2 regions of the Streptomyces gobitricini genome follow, and region 1 is predicted to be linked to the other one. Evidence: riboswitches for the same ligand, from Rfam matches in the RefSeq annotation. Region 1 holds a riboswitch; the other holds the start of a gene.
What was found. A riboswitch is a leader RNA that binds a small molecule or an ion and turns the genes downstream of it on or off. The one in region 1 is predicted to bind cyclic di-AMP.

Region 1 (7,719 bases):
GGCTGCCGCGCCGCCGAATGCCACCACGACGGGAGGCAGGACGGCCACGCGCTGGAGTTGGGGGCGTATGCGGACTTCGGGTGCGGTGGAGGAGCGTGCCCTCCCGCCGTACGAGTGGGAACGGGCGCCCGGCCGGCCGTGCCGCCCGCCTTCACGGCGGTCCGGCCGCGCGGTGGGTGCGCGGAGTTGAGACATCAGCGTCCTCGGTACGTGGGGCCCCAGGAACAGGGTTCGGCGTACTCAACAGATGTTCGGGCTCGATGCGGTGGCGGGGGCGCCATACGCCACACGAGCCCGCCGTTGATCACCGGCCACACACAGTAGTCGCCGATCCGTCATGAACAGTGCTCGGTCGGGAAAGTTGCCCGCCAAGCGTCCCGCTCTGGTATGAGGCCTCGCACGGCCGCCCGATAACCGCGACGGCACCTCGCACACGGGGGTGCCTCCGGCCCCGAGGCGGTCGGCGGGCTCCGGCCCCGGGGTGAGCAGCCGGGCGCGCACCGCCGGGGCCGTGAGCGCGCGAGGTGCGGGCGCCGAGGGCCGAAGGGCTGAGCCGCCCGCCGGTCACGCCCCGGTGAGCGTCACGGAGGCGTCCGTGGCCCGAAGCGCTCCGGCAGGACCCGCACGGAAGTGAACCTCACCCGACGGAGAGAAACCACCGGCTGCCGATCCTCCTGGCCCCCCGCCGGACCGCGACCCGCCCATGCTGCCGCACCTACGCCACTGGACCGCGTCCCTCCCGCCCACGCTGCCGCGCCTGCACCTCCGGACCACGTCCCGCCCGCACGGTCCGTCTCCCGGGCGGCGCCCCAGCGCCCCGGGCGGGTCGCCGCTCAGCGGCGAGGCGGGCCGGTCGCCTCAGAGGCCGGCGGCGGGTTCCGAGGCCTCCGCACGACGCCAGCGGGGCGCGACCGGCTCGGAGACCGCCCGCCACCAGGGCCCGTCCGGCACGGTCCCGGCGGGCTCGAAGGGCTGCCCCGGCACGGGGAGGGCCACCGTCTGCCCGGCCTCCTCCGCCGCGTCCCTCGTCCACTCCCCCGGCTCCGCCCACGCGTGCGGAGCCAGGTTGAACGTGCCCCAGTGGATCGGCAGCAGCACGCCGTGCGGCTGCGAGCCCTGCAGGTCGAGGTGGGCCCGCAGGCCTTCGGCGGGGGTCATGTGGATGTCGGGCCAGAAGTCGCTGTACGCACCGATCTGGATCATGGTGGCGTCGAACGGGCCGTGTGCGGCACCGATGTCCCGGAAGCCCTCGAAATAGCCGGTGTCGCCGCTGTGGTAGACGCGGTGCTCGGGGCCCGTGACGACCCAGGAGGCCCACAGGCTGTGCTGCTGGTTGCGCACACCGCGCCCGCAGAAGTGACGGGCCGGGGTGGCGGTCAGCCGCAGGCCGCCGATCTCCGTCGACTCGTTCCAGTCCAGCTCCCTCAGCCGGGACGCGGGAACGCCCCAGCGCTCCAGGTGCGCGCCGACGCCGAGCGGTACGGCGAAGAGGGTGTCCGTGGAGGCGAGGGCGCGGATGGTGGGGAGGTCGAGGTGGTCGTAGTGGTCGTGGGAGATGACGACCACGTCGACCGGCCCGAGCGCGGCGAGCGGCAGCGGGACGGGATGCAGCCGCCTGGGTCCGGCGAAGGAGAAGGGTGAGCAGCGCTCGCCCCAGACCGGGTCGAAGAGGACCCGGTGGCCGTCCATTTCCACGAGCACGCTGGAGTGCCCCGTCCAGGTCAGCCGCAGCCCGGTGGCCGGCGGGCGGGCCAGGTCGGCGACGGTGGTGGGGTGTACGGGGACGGCGCCGGCCGGGGCCCTGCGCGCCCGCGCCTCCTTCTCGAAGTAGGTCTTCGCGAACTCCATGGTGGAGCCGGACGGCCTGTGCTTGGTCCCCACCGGGTTGCGGAACGCGCCGTCCGCGAAGTTCGGCGAGCGGCGGATCCGCTCCATCCGCTCCCCGGTGGCGTCCGCTCCGAACCCGGCGGGCCGCAGTGAACGCAGGCGGGATCGGAGCTGGTGCGGTATGCCGGCGCGGCTGCTCACGGGTCCTCCCATGGTGAGGGTCTCTCCATTATGGGCCGGAGGTGTGACAGCCCCGGGCCGGGGCGGTCACGAGGGCGATGTCACATCGGTGACGGCCTCGTCCGTCGTACCGGCGGAAGCCCGTCTTCGACCCATGGAGGCCCGTCATGACCCGCATCTCGCTGAACCCGCCGCGCACGCTCCTGTTCCGCGCCGTCGAGTGGTACTCGAAGCGCACGTACGGCGGGAAGGTCCTCGCCCCGGTGCTCGCGGCGGGGCACAACGGACGGGTGCTCCGCGCCACCCTGCGGTTCGAGCTCGCCGTCTCCCGGTGGAACACGCTGGACCCGCGCCTCAAGGCGCTGGCCGAGATGGCGTCCGCCGCCGCCATCGGGTGCGGCTGGTGCATGGACTTCGGCCACTGGGAGAGCACCCGGCGCGGGGTGGACGCGCGGAAGCTGCGGGACCTGCCGGTGTGGCGCGACAGTGACGCGTACTCGGCGCTCGAGCGCGACGTGCTGGCGTACGCGGAGGCCATGACCGCCACTCCGCCGACCGTCGACGACGCCCTGGCGCGGCGGCTGCGTACGGCACTCGGCGAGCCGGCGTTCGTGGAGCTGACCGCGATGGTGGCGGTGGAGAACATGCGCTCCCGCGTCAACGCCGCGCTGGGGCTCACCAGCCAGGGCTTCAAGGACCACTGCGAGCTCCGGCCCGAGTGACCGCGCGGGGGCGTCGGACGGGTGCGTCACGCGGGCGTCGCGACGGGAGCGTCGCACGGGAGCGTCGCGACGGTGGCCGGGAACGGGCGTACGCTGCTCCGCCGGACCGCCTAGGGTGTTGGCGTGGGCAGAGTGCGGTTGAGCGTGGCCGAGCGGCGGGAGGAACTCCTGCGGGCCGCGGTCGAGCAGATCGAGGCGCGGGGTGTGGCGGCGGTGCGGATCGCCGATGTGGCATCCGCCCTGGGCGTCAGCAGCGCGCTGGTCCTGTACCACTTCTCGACCAAGGAGAAGCTCCTCGCGGCGGCCTTCGCGCACGCCGCCGAGGCCGACCTCGCGCATCTGCGCCGGCTGCTGGGCCGCCGGACGACGGCGGCCCGGCGGCTGCGGGCGGCCGTGCACTGGTACGCCCCGACGGGCCGGGCCAAGGGGTGGCGGCTGTGGATCGAGGGCTGGGCGGCCGCGTTGCGCGAACCCGCGCTGCGGGAGGTCGCCCAGGACCTCGACCGGCAGTGGAAGGCGGCGCTGACCGAGGTGATCGCGCAGGGGGCGGCGGCGGGCGAGTTCCGCTGCGACGACCCTGCGGCGGCGGCCTGGCGGCTGACCGCCTTCCTGGACGGCCTGGCCGTCCAGATGACCGCGTACGCGGCGCCCTTCACCCGTGCCGCGATGCTGGCCTGGGCGGATGAGGCCCTCGCCCGGGAGATCGGCCGTCCGGACCTCCCGCCCGGCACGCCCCCCGGCCCCGGCACGCCCGGCGGCCCCCGTACGTCCGACCGTCCCGGCACGCCCGGCAGCCCGGACACACCTCCGGGCCCGGGTGCGTCCGGCTCCTGAACGCCCGGCGGCCCGCCGCTACAGCGGCAGCAGGTCGGGCCGCTTGGCCGACACGTGGTCACCGGACGATTCGCCGCGCAGCCGGCGGCCGATCCACGGGACGAGGTACTCGCGGGCCCAGTTGATGTCGTCGCGGCGCACTTCGAGGGTGCCGCGCGGCGGCAGCGGCGGCCAGGGCTGGTCGGGGTCGGCGGGGACATCGACGCCCAGGACCTGGCCGGCCCGGAGCGCGACGCGTGTGTGGCCCTCGGGCGACAGGTGGAGCCGGTCGCCGTCCCAGGCGCGCATGTCCTGCACGGTCCTGAGGGACCACAGGTCCAGCACCGGGCAGCCGTAGCGGTCGGCGACGGCGCGCACATGGCCGTTGTACGTGGCGATCTTGCCCCGCAGCCGGCGCAGCACGGGCATGGCCCGGGTGTCGAACCCGGTCGTCACCAGGACCGTGCCGACCACGGACCGCAGGTCGGCGACGGCGCGCTCGAAGCGCTCGGCCACGTCGTCCGGATCGCTGCCGGGCCGGATGATGTCGTTGCCGCCCGCGCAGAAGGTCACCAGGTCGGGAGCGAGTTCCTTGGCGCGCGGGACCTGCTCCTCCACGATCTGGTCGAGGAGGCGCCCGCGTACGGCGAGGTTGGCGTACCGGAACTCCTCGGGCTCCGGCAGCCGGTCGGCGAGCAGCACCGCGAGGCGGTCCGCCCAGCCGACGAACGTTCCGTCGGGGCCAGGGTCTCCGACGCCCTCGGTGAAGCTGTCACCGATCGCCGCGTACGACCCGAATACGTCACTGTCTCTGAATGTCGAATCGTCTGCCACGGGAGCACATTTTTCACCCGGGGATGTGACCTACGCGACCGTAAGAGGGGTTGACGGGGGGTGATGTTTACCACCGGTCAAGATTCCCCCAAGGCCGGAACACGGCTCCGCCCGGCACCGGGGGGCGGTGCCGGGCGGAGCGCTGTCACTCGTGGAGGCGCGGGGGCGTCAGATGGAGACGCCGTTCTGGCGGAGGTACGCCAGCGGGTCGATGTCCGAGCCGTAGCTGGGGCTGGTCCGGATCTCGAAGTGCAGGTGCGGGCCGGTGGAGTTGCCGGTGGAGCCGGACAGGCCGATCTGCTGGCCACCGCTCACGGACTGGCCGGAGGAGACGGACAGCGAGGAGAGGTGGGCGTACTGCGAGTAGGTGCCGTCGGTGTGCTGGATGACGACCTCGTTGCCGTACGCGCCGCTCCAGCCGGCCGAGACGACGGTGCCCGCGCCCACGGCCTTGACGGTGGTGCCGGAGGAGGCGGAGAAGTCGACGCCCGTGTGGTAACCGGAGGACCAGCTGGAGCCGGAGGCCCGGTAGGGGGTGGTGACGCCGGCGTCCACCGGGGCGGTGAAGCCCGAGCCGCTGGTCTTCGGGGCGGACTGGGCCGGGGCAGCGGCCTTCGCGGCGGAGCGCGAGGCGCGGGTCTCGCTACGGGTGTCGTCGGCCTTCGGCTTGGCCGGGGCCGCCTTCTGCTTCGCCGGAGCGGCCTTCGCCGGAGCGGCCGTGGACTTGGCGCCGAGCGTGAGCTTCATGCCCGGGAGGATCAGCGACGGGTCCTCGCCGACGACCTGGCGGTTGTCCTGGTACAGCTTCTGCCAGCCGCCCTTGACGTTCTTGTTCTTGGCGATCTTGGAGAGGTAGTCACCCGCGACGACGGTGTACGTGCGCGGCGCGGCCTTCTGCGCGGCGGCGACCGGGGCGGCCTCGACGGCGGCGCTGACGGCCTGCTGGGGCGCGGTGGCAGGGGCGGCGTGCGCACCGGTGGCTCCGAGCAGCGGGAGGGCGATGGCGGCGCCACCCGTTCCGGCGGCGACGAAACCCCGCGTGAGGGAGTTGGACTTGGGACGGCGGTGCTTACCCGTGGCGGGCATGGCGAATTCCTCTCCGGCGCCTGCGAGGTGAGCTGTCGGGTTCGGACTGGAGTTGTCCGGCCGCGCCTTGACGCGACTTCACCCCGAGCCGTCCCGGTATTCCGGTACGGCGACTTACCTGGGTCCCCCGCTCCTGCCACACGTGGGTGGGTGCGAATTCCGACCGGTGGCAGGATTCGGCGGTCCGGCCGGATTGCCGTGACCGTAAGCGAGCCGGGTCGGCGTGAACAAGCCGCCTCTTTCGTCCCGGCATTCCCAGGGGTGCGGCGGCCGGGGAATTCCCGTCACCCTCCGTGGAACCCGGATCATGAATTCCCTTCCTGGGCACGGAATTCACGGGGCGCGCCCCGCCACGGACGGTCACGGTTATGACGCTGCTCACGTGACCCCGCGCCACCTCCCTTACCGTCGGGGCATGTTGCACCTAAACCACCAATACGGACAGAAGCCCCATTTCTTGACGAGATACAGCGAGAAGCCTCAATCCATCGTCGGCCGCCGCCCCATGGCAGCGACACCGGGACTCCGTCCAGCCAGGCGACAAACCAGTGCGAAATAGGGCAGACATCTCAGACCAGGCACCGCACGCGGTCCCTTCGCCCCCCACATGTACGGCCGGTCGCCCGCCCCCCACGCTCCCCCGGCACCTCTGTCGGCGAGCGGACCCGCGCACTCGCGGCCTCCCGGCCTGCCGGCCCCCAGCCCCCTCGCCCTCCCCGGCCCCCCGTACGGAGGCTCCACCGGCCCCGTGCCGGTGCCGCGCCCCGGACGGTCGCCTCGCCCGCCCCTCCCCCACCACCCGGATCACGGGTGCCGGCCTCCCGTCTCGACGGTTCCCGGGACGGCCCCGATCATGGGAAGGGCAACGAATGTACGAGGCGCACAGAGATTGATTGCCCCACGAACCGATGTCGTATCGTCGGACCGCGACATCGTCGGCGGCCGACGCCGACCGCACACACGGAGGAGCCCCCGTGACGCAGCAGCTGCCGCAGGTCCCGTCGATCGAGCCCGAGCTGACCGGAGTGCGCAACTTCCGTGACGTCGGCGGGCTTCCGACCGCGGACGGCCGGCGGGTGCGCCAGGGCAGGCTCTACCGCAGCGGCCACCTCGCGCACGCCACGGGCGAGGACGCCGCCTTCCTGGCCGGCCTCGGCCTGCACACCATCTTCGACTTCCGCAACGCCGCCGACCAGAGACTGGAAGGCCCGGACGTCGAGCTGCCCGGGGTGCGGAACGTGAACATCCCGCTCTCCGACCCGGCCGACGGAGCGGAGTTCTGGACCATGGTCCGCGACGGCGACCTCGACCAGCTGCGGTCGATCCTCGACGACGGCAAGGCGGCGGCCCGGATGACGGCCTCGTACCGCGAGATCATCAAGGAGCGCACCGCGGAGCACAGCCGCGTGCTGCACGCCCTCGCCGAGGACAGCGTCCCGGCCCTGATGCACTGCGCCGCCGGCAAGGACCGGGCGGGTCTGTCCATAGCGGTGGCGCTGCTGGCGGTCGGCGTCGAGCGGGACGCGATCGAGGAGGACTACCTCAAGTCCAACGACCCGCGCCGCCGCTACAAGGTGCGCCGCAGCGACAGCTCCCCGGCCGGTATGTCGCCCGAGGTCATGGAGCTGCTCAACCCGCTCTTCGAGGCGCGCCTCGACTACCTGGCGGCGGCCTTCTCGACGATCGAGGAGACCTGGGGCTCGACCGACCGCTACCTGACCGAGGGACTGAAGCTGAGCGACGAGACCCGGGAGCGGCTGCGCGAGCGGCTGCTCGACGAGGGCTGAGCCCTACTCGGCCCCGAGCGCGAACAGCAGGTAGAGGAAGGCCGCGAAGAGGTGGCCCGCCACCAGGTAGGCGAAGAGCCGGATCACGAGCCCCCTGGGGAACTTCCCTTCGTACGACATGCGAACGCTCCGATCGGGGTCAGCGCCGGTGGGCGCCCGCGCCGAGGCACAGGTCGGCCGCGGCGCTCTGCATGAGGGTGTGGACGAAGAGCAGCTCCGCCCCACCGCGGGTGGCCGCGGCGATACGGTGCGGGGTCAGCGAGTCGAAGTGCGCGCTGTCCCCGGGGTCGAGGACGTGGACCGCCTCCCCGAGGGCCAGGCGCACCCGCCCGTCGAGGACGTACAGCCACTCCTCCCCAGGGTGGACGCGTACGAGGTCGTGCCGCGTGGCGTAGGGCACCCGCACTCGCAGTGCCTGCATCGCCCGTCCGGGGCCGCCGGCCTGGTGGTAGACCCAGCCGTCCGCCTCG
Region 2 (7,719 bases), on a different contig from region 1:
GCTGCGGGACATGGCCTGGGCTGTGTCGAGGAGGTGGCGCAGGCGGAGGCCGTCCGGGGCGACAGCGGTGACCAGCGTGGCGGGTCCCGCCAGAGGAGTCAGCACGGCCAGGCCGTCCTCCGGCGCGGTGTCGAGGAGCCGGGCTTCGAGGGGCTCTTTCTCGTAGGCCGGGTCGACGATGAGGATCTGCCCGGTCGCGCGGTGGTCGGCGAGGACTGCCGGGCCGTCCCAGGCCGGTGCGCCCGGGCCGTATGCGGCTTGCTGGTCGAGCAGAGTGCGTCCACCGCGTCGGAGGGTGAGCCGTGTGGCCACGTGACCGGAGGGTTCCCCCGTGCGCCCCAGAATCTGTTCTTCACGGAGTACGAGCCGTGCGCTGGGGGCGAGGTCGATGGTCCAGGTCTGGCGCAGGTTGCTGCCGGCCGCGCAGATCAGCGGCTTGGGCAGCCAGCGGAGTTCCGCGTGTTCTCCGACGGTCAGGTGTACGTCGTAGGTGGCGTGCTCGGGGGTCGGGCCTCGCAGGGCGAGGGTCGCGGCCGCGGAGGTGAGGTGCAGTACCGCTCCCTGCTGGGCGGTGGCCTCGATGCGCAGCCGGTCGCCGCCAAGGGGGGCGCTCATGGCACCGACGACACACACCCGTGCCTCGGTGCCGCGTGAGCGCAGGCGCCGCAGTTCGAAGGGACCGTCGCCGTCGAGGATGGGCAGGGTGGTGATGCCGCCTGTGGTGGCGGCCGTGATGCGGGCGGTGGCCTGGACGCCTGGAGCAGTGCGCTGCGTGACTGACAGGTCTTCTTGGGCTGTGAGGGTCATGCGGGGCCCGCTGTCCAGGCGGCGAGCTGTGCGCGTACCCATCCGGCGACCGGCCCGACGCCTTGTTCACCGGTGAGGGAGGTGAACGCGACGGGCAGGTCGCCGCGCTGTTCCTTGGCGTCGCGGGCCATCCGTTCCAGGTCGGAGCCGACGTAGGGGGCGAGGTCGGTCTTGTTGATGACGAGCAGGTCGGCGGTGGTGACGCCGGGGCCGCCCTTGCGCGGGATGTCGTCCCCGCCCGCCACGTCGATGACGAAGATCTGGGCGTCGACGAGGCCTTTGGAGAAGGTGGCGGTGAGGTTGTCGCCGCCGGACTCGACGAGGATGAGGTCGAGCGGCCCGACCTCCTCCTCGAGGTCCTCGACGGCTTCGAGGTTGGCGGAGATGTCGTCGCGGATCGCGGTGTGCGGGCAGGCGCCGGTCTCCACGGCCTGGATGCGTTCGGGCGGCAGGACCGCGTTGCGCAGCAGGAACTCGGCGTCCTCCCGGGTGTAGATGTCGTTGGTGACGACCGCGATGGAGAGCTGGTCGCGCAGTTCCCGGCAGAGGGCGGCGACGGTGGCGGTCTTGCCGGAGCCGACGGGCCCGCCGAGGCCGACGCGCAGGGCACGGCGGGTGCCGTCGGGGCGGTGGGCGTCGGCGCTGACGGCGGCGGGGCCGTCGTGGTCGTGGTCGAGGTGCATGGTTGTCCTTGTCTTCGGGAGACGGGGAGGCATACGGGTCTTCAGGAGGCGAAGAGGCGTACGGGCCAGGTCGCGTGCTGCTCGGCGGTGATGTCGAGCAGCGGCGCGGACGCCGCGGGCAGCGCGTCGATCCCGTCGCGGGCGGCCCGCGCGGCCCGCTCGGCCACCCGGTCCATCTCGGGCGCGAGGCGGGCGAGGACGGCGGCGGCCTGGAAGGGGTCGAGGCTCAGCAGACGGACGGCCGCCGTGGCGGGGCCGCCGACCGTCTCGTACGCCACGCAGTGCGCGGCGTCCTGCGGGCCGAGGCCCGCCGCCCGGGCGGCCAGCCCGAGGACCACCGGCTGGTGCGCCCCGCGGGGGAAGGCCCGGGCGAGGGCGTCGAGTTCGGGTCCGGGCCAGGTGGCGCGGGCGGCCCGCAGCATCTGACGGCCGAGCTTGCGGGCGGTGGCGCGCAGCGCGGGCGACGGGGTGCGGGCGTCGGCGGCCTCGTCGAGCGCGGCGGGGTCGTGGCCGAGGGCCGCCGCGGCGGCGAGGCCGGCGGAGGTGAGCCCGCTGGTGTGCAGGCGGCCCCGGCAGAAGGCCTCAAGGTCGCGGGCGTCCCGGACACGTCCCGCTCTGACGGCCGGCTCGACGCCGCCGGAGTGGGCGTGGCCACCGGCGGGGAAGCGGCCGTCGGCGAGGACGAGAAGAGCGGCACGGGTCATGGCGTACTCATCAGAAGAGGAAGTAGCGCTGGGCCATGGGAAGTTCGGCGGCGGGTGCCGGTTCGACCGGTTCGCCGTCGATCGTCACCGTGAAGGTGTCGGCGTCCACCTCGACGCGCGGCAGGGCGTCGTTCTCGCGCATGTCGGCCTTGGTGACGCCCCGCGTGCTGGTGATGGCCCGGAACTCCTTGTCCAGTCCGAGCCGTTCGGGCAGGCCGTCGTCGAGTGCGGTCGGGGTGACGAAGTTGAACGAGCCGGCCGCCGCCGCTCGGCCGAGTGCGCCGAACATGGGGCGGGGCATGACCGGCTGGGGGGTGGGGATGGAGGCGTTGGCGTCGCCCATCTGCGCGTACGCGATCTGGCCGCCTTTGATCACGGTCTGCGGCTTGACGCCGAAGAACGCCGGCTCCCACAGGACGAGGTCGGCGAGCTTTCCGGGTTCGACGGAGCCGATCTCACGGTCGAGGCCCTGGGCGACGGCCGGGTTGATCGTGTACTTCGCGACATAGCGGCGGGCGCGGTGGTTGTCGGCGCGGCCGTCGCCCGGCAGCGCGCCCCGGCGCCGCTTCATGACGTGTGCGGTCTGCCAGGTCCGCAGAATCACCTCGCCGACGCGTCCCATGGCCTGGGAGTCGGAGGAGATGATCGAGATGGCGCCCAGGTCGTGGAGGATGTCCTCGGCCGCGATGGTGGAGGGGCGGATGCGGGACTCGGCGAAGGCCAGGTCCTCGGGGACGGCCGGGTTGAGGTGGTGGCACACCATGAGCATGTCGAGGTGTTCGTCGAGGGTGTTGACGGTGTGCGGGCGGGTGGGGTTGGTGGAGCTGGGCAGCACGTACGGCTCGGAGACGACCGTGATGATGTCGGGGGCGTGACCGCCGCCCGCGCCCTCGGTGTGGTACGCGTGGATGGTGCGGCCCGCGATGGCGGCGAGGGTGTCGCCGACGAACCCGGCCTCGTTGAGGGTGTCGGTGTGGATGGCGAGCTGGGCGCCGGTCTCCTCGCAGACGCGCAGGCAGGCGTCGATGGCGGCGGGGGTCGCTCCCCAGTCCTCGTGGATCTTGAATCCCAGGGCGCCGCCCCGCAGTTGGGAGCGCATGGCCTCCTGCGAGACGGTGTTGCCCTTGCCGAGCAGGCCGATGTTGACGGGGTACGTCTCCAGTGCCTGGAACATCCGGGCGAGGTGCCAGGGGCCGGGGGTGACGGTGGTGGCCTTGGTGCCTTCGGCGGGTCCGGTGCCCCCGCCGACGAGGGTGGTGATGCCGGAGGTGAGCGCCTGCTCGACGACGGTGGGCGAGATGAAGTGGATGTGCGCGTCGACGGCACCGGCGGTGACGATCTTGCCGTTGCCGGCGATGACCTCGGTCTCCGGGCCGATGACCAGGTCCGGGTGGACGCCGTCCATGGTGTCGGGGTTGCCGGCCTTGCCGATTCCGGTGATGCGGCCGTCGCGGATGCCGATGTCGGCCTTGACGACGCCCCAGTGGTCGATGATGACGGCGCCGGTGACGACGGTGTCGGGAGCGCCTTCGGCGCGGGTGGCGCGGGACTGGCCCATGGACTCGCGGATCACCTTGCCGCCACCGAACACCGCCTCGTCGCCCGAGCGTCCGGGTCCGCCGGAGCGGTCCTCCTCGATCTCGACGAGCAGGTCGGTGTCGGCGAGCCGGATGCGGTCGCCGGTGGTGGGGCCGAAGAGGTCGGCGTACACGGGTCGGGGCAGTTCAGCCATCGAGAGGGCCTCCGGTCTCTCCGCGCAGGCCGGGGACGACGCGCAGCCCGGCGAGCGGTACGAGTTCGATGTCGACGGGGATGCCGGGCTCGAAGCGTACGGCGGTACCGGCGGCGATGTTGAGCCGCAGGCCGCGCGCGGCCGGACGGTCGAAGTCGAGGCCGGGGTTGGCCTCCGCGAAGTGGTAGTGCGAGCCGACCTGGACGGGCCGGTCGGCGGCGTTGAGGACGGTGAGGAGGGTGACGGGGCGCCCTTCGTTGAAGGGGACGGGCTCGTCCGCGTACAGGATCTCTCCGGGGATCATCGGCGGCGTCCCCCGTCAGAGGATCGGGTCGTGGACGGTGACGAGCTTGGTGCCGTCGGGGAAGGTGGCCTCGACCTGGACGTCGTGGATCATCTCGGGGATGCCGTCCATGACGTCGTCGCGACTGAGCACCTTGCGGCCGGACGCCATGAGCTCGGCGACGGTACGGCCGTCGCGGGCCCCCTCCAGGATGTGGGAGGTGATGAGGGCGACGGCCTCGGGGTGGTTGAGCCTCACGCCGCGTGCCCTGCGCTTCTCCGCCACGTCGGCGGCGACATGGACGAGCAGTCGTTCCTGCTCGTGGGGGGTCAGTTGCACGTTTCACCTCACGGTCTCCCGCCCGATGTGGTCCCGGGCGCAGCGGGGACCCTATCCGGCTTCAACACTCTGTTGACCTGCGGGAACGAGTGTCACCCAGAGATATTTCCATCTCGGGACAGAGTTTTTCCGGGAGGTTAACTGCGCCTTTGCCCGCCCATGGACATCCGGGAACGCGGGCTCCGCGGCCCCGCCCCGGGCCCCCGAGCCCACGGGACCCCGCCCACGGCGCCCCGCACCGGGTGCGGGCCCTCGCGGGGCGCGCGACGGCGCTCCGCGACGCCCTGGCCTCGACGGACGAGCGCGGCGGGAGCGGTGCGCACGCCCACGCGCTCGCGCGGGCGTTCCGGGCCGTTGCGGTGAACGGCGCGCGGGACGCGTGACGGCGCCTCAGAACCGAGGTGCGGGACCGACCGGGCCCTCCCCCGGATGGGCTCAGGAGTACGACGAGCGATGCCTCGTTCAGCGTACGCAACCGGACGAATTTCGTACGACGCGAGTTGCGCACCGACTGTACACATCTGGCGGAATGTCAGGTTCCGCCGCTGGTACGGGGATCGTCGGCGTCACGCGGCGGGGGACCAAACAGACTCTGTCCACCCGAATGGATCAGTCGTGAGGAGCCTCACAAAAGGCCGTTTCGACTCGGAATTTCACCCCGGCATGGGTCAAGATCCCTGACGACGACAAGCCCCCGCCGCCGCGGCGGGGCGGTCCGGGCGGACGCCGAGTCCTGCCGCCGTCCGGATGACTGGTCGACAGGAGTGGATCGGCAGGAGTGGAGGACCCGAGCAGTGCGGGTGACCGAACGATGTACGTCCCATCGGTCGCCCTTGGGGTGAAGCCGCGCGAGCGGCCGGGCAACTTCGCCAGCCCGAACCCGACAGGTCATCCTTCACAGGCGGCTGACGAAGGGTTGCGCCATGACCGCGCAGATTCATGTCCCGTCTCTGCTCTCCCGGGCCGGTGCCGTCTCAGCACTCGCCCTCGCCGCCGTCGGCGGCCAGATGCTGGCGCCCGGCGCCGTGTCCGAGGCACAGGCCGCGCCGGCACACGGCACCAAGGCACTGAACATCGCCGCGTCCAAGAAGGGTGCACCGTACAAGTACGGAGCGGCGGGTCCCTCCCGCTTCGACTGCTCCGGCCTCACCCTGTACTCGTACAAGAAGGCCGGGAAGACGCTGCCGCGCACGGCCCAGCAGCAGTACAACAAGACGCGCCACATCTCCGCCTCCGGCCGGCAGAAAGGCGACCTCGTGTTCTTCCACCGGGGGAGCAACGTCTACCACGTCGGAATCTACGCGGGTAACAACAAGATCTGGCACTCACCGAAGTCGGGTTCGGTGGTGAAGCTGGACAAGATCTGGTCGAAGTCGGTCTGGTACGGGCGCGTCCGCTGAGCCTCCGGGCATGAGCGGTGGTGCGGGGGGTACTCGGGGTGAGTGTCCGGCGAGAGCCCCCGCACCGCGCGCAACGAGACGCCCCTGGAGCGTGCCGACCGCAACTTCGGCGAGCTGCTCCAGGAACTGCGCGTCACACAGACCGGCGTCCAGATCTTGTTCGCCTTCCTGCTGACGCTGGCGTTCACGTCCCGCTTCGAGTCGCTCGACTCCTACCAGCGGGGCCTGTACGTCGTGACGCTGCTGCTCTCGATGGTGGCGGCCGTCCTGCTGACCGCCCCCGCCGCCCTGCACCGCGCGCTCTTCCAGCAGGGCGCCAAGGCCCGCATCGTCTCCGTGTCGTCCCGGCTGGCGAGGATCGGGCTCGGCGTCCTGGCCCTGGCCCTCACCTCGTCCGTGTCGCTGGTCGTCGACGTGGTGCACGGCCGCCCGGAGGGCCTCGCGGCGGGCACTTTCACCCTGCTCGTCTGCGCCGGCCTGTGGGGGGTCCTCCCCTACCTCGTGCGGCGCCGGCTCGGCGCCCGGTCCCCGGAGCAGCCGGCGGGGACACGCCCGGGGCGCCGCGGCCCCCGCCGGTGACGCCGGCCACGGCCAGGGCGGGGCGGTCAGGTCTGGACCGGGACCGTCCAGGGGAGGGCGATCCAGACGGTCTTTCCCCCCTCCGGGGTGGGGGTGACCGAGAGACGGCCGCCGCACTCCGCCGCGAGCCAGCGGATGATGACCATGCCGCGGCCGTTGTCCTGCTGCACGGCCGCGGGCAGCCGCCGCGGCCAGCGCGGATGACTGTCGGTGACACCGATGCGCAGCCGCTCGTCGCGCTCCAGCCGTACGTCCACGGTGAAGGTCGGTGACAGGCCGAAGGTGTGCTGGACGGCGTTGGTGGCGAGCTCCGAGACGATCAGCCGGACCGTGTCGGCCGTTTCCGCGTCGTCGGGGAGGCCCCATTCCGTGAGGACGTCCGCCACGTATCTTCTGGCGGCGGATACCGAGACGGGGTCGCTCGGCAGAGTGACGGATGCTTCCTGATGGTCTGCCATGGCGACGCCGTCCCTTTCCCACCGGGGCCGGACTCCGACACGTACCGGATGTTTTGTGAGGACGGCCTCGGAATGCGCTTCGCGCCAGAGTGCCACTTATGTCGTCCCCGATGAGGGCGATCCACCAAGATCTGCATATATCTGTCGCTCGAAGCGGTGAACTCTGCTACGCGAGAACGGATTTGGGCGGCAAACTGGTGGGTTGGTCCGACGGCGGCAGGAGGCGGTCATGCGAGGCACTCGGCACGGTCCGGCGGTGCGTCGGCGCAAGCTCGGCGAGGAGTTGCGCGCGCTGCGCCTCGCGGCGGGCCTCACCAGCCGTGAGGCGGCGCGGCTGGCGGGCTGGCACCAGTCGAAGATGAGCCGGATCGAGACGGGTACGAGCGGGGTGACGGGCGCGGACGTGGCGCGGCTGCTCGACGCCTACGGCGTCCGCGACCCCCGGCTACGGGCCGTGCCGGAGGCGCTGGCGGGAGCGGTGGCGGACGGCGGCGGAGCGGGGTGGTGGCATGCGTACCGGGGGGTGCTGCCGCCTCCGTACCAGGACTTCATCAGCCTGGAGGCGCAGGCGTGCACGGCCCGCACCCTGGAGACGTCGGTGGTGCCGGGCCTTTTGCAGACGGCGGAGTACGCGCGTGCGGTGACGCGGGCGGCGCTGGGCGGGGTGCCGGCGGCGACGGTCGATTCGTTGGTGCGGGTGCGGATCGCGCGGCAGGAGGTGCTGCGCGCCGATC

Region 2: linked by a shared signal. The riboswitch ahead of ABD347_RS23145 (C40 family peptidase) and the one ahead of ABD347_RS18945 (M23 family metallopeptidase) in region 1 are both predicted to bind cyclic di-AMP.

The regions. Positions count from the first base shown of each region.
Region 1 is NZ_BAAASR010000020.1:85,793-93,511, forward strand. It holds gene ABD347_RS18920 (sensor histidine kinase) at 1-195, opposite strand, end outside; gene ABD347_RS18925 (MBL fold metallo-hydrolase) at 859-2,028, opposite strand; gene ABD347_RS18930 (carboxymuconolactone decarboxylase family protein) at 2,175-2,729, shown strand; gene ABD347_RS18935 (TetR/AcrR family transcriptional regulator) at 2,853-3,563, shown strand; gene ABD347_RS18940 (SGNH/GDSL hydrolase family protein) at 3,582-4,376, opposite strand; gene ABD347_RS18945 (M23 family metallopeptidase) at 4,545-5,462, opposite strand; cyclic di-AMP (ydaO/yuaA leader) riboswitch at 5,465-5,625, opposite strand; gene ABD347_RS18950 (tyrosine-protein phosphatase) at 6,437-7,249, shown strand; gene ABD347_RS18955 (DUF6126 family protein) at 7,253-7,369, opposite strand; gene ABD347_RS18960 (XRE family transcriptional regulator) at 7,389-7,719, opposite strand, start outside.
Region 2 is NZ_BAAASR010000026.1:103,086-110,804, reverse strand. It holds gene ABD347_RS23175 (urease accessory protein UreD) at 1-807, opposite strand, end outside; gene ureG (urease accessory protein UreG) at 804-1,490, opposite strand; gene ABD347_RS23165 (urease accessory protein UreF) at 1,532-2,194, opposite strand; gene ABD347_RS23160 (urease subunit alpha) at 2,205-3,926, opposite strand; gene ABD347_RS23155 (urease subunit beta) at 3,919-4,230, opposite strand; gene ABD347_RS23150 (urease subunit gamma) at 4,246-4,548, opposite strand; cyclic di-AMP (ydaO/yuaA leader) riboswitch at 5,295-5,467, shown strand; gene ABD347_RS23145 (C40 family peptidase) at 5,472-5,948, shown strand; gene ABD347_RS23140 (DUF6328 family protein) at 5,991-6,527, shown strand; gene ABD347_RS23135 (ATP-binding protein) at 6,554-6,985, opposite strand; gene ABD347_RS23130 (helix-turn-helix domain-containing protein) at 7,215-7,719, shown strand, end outside.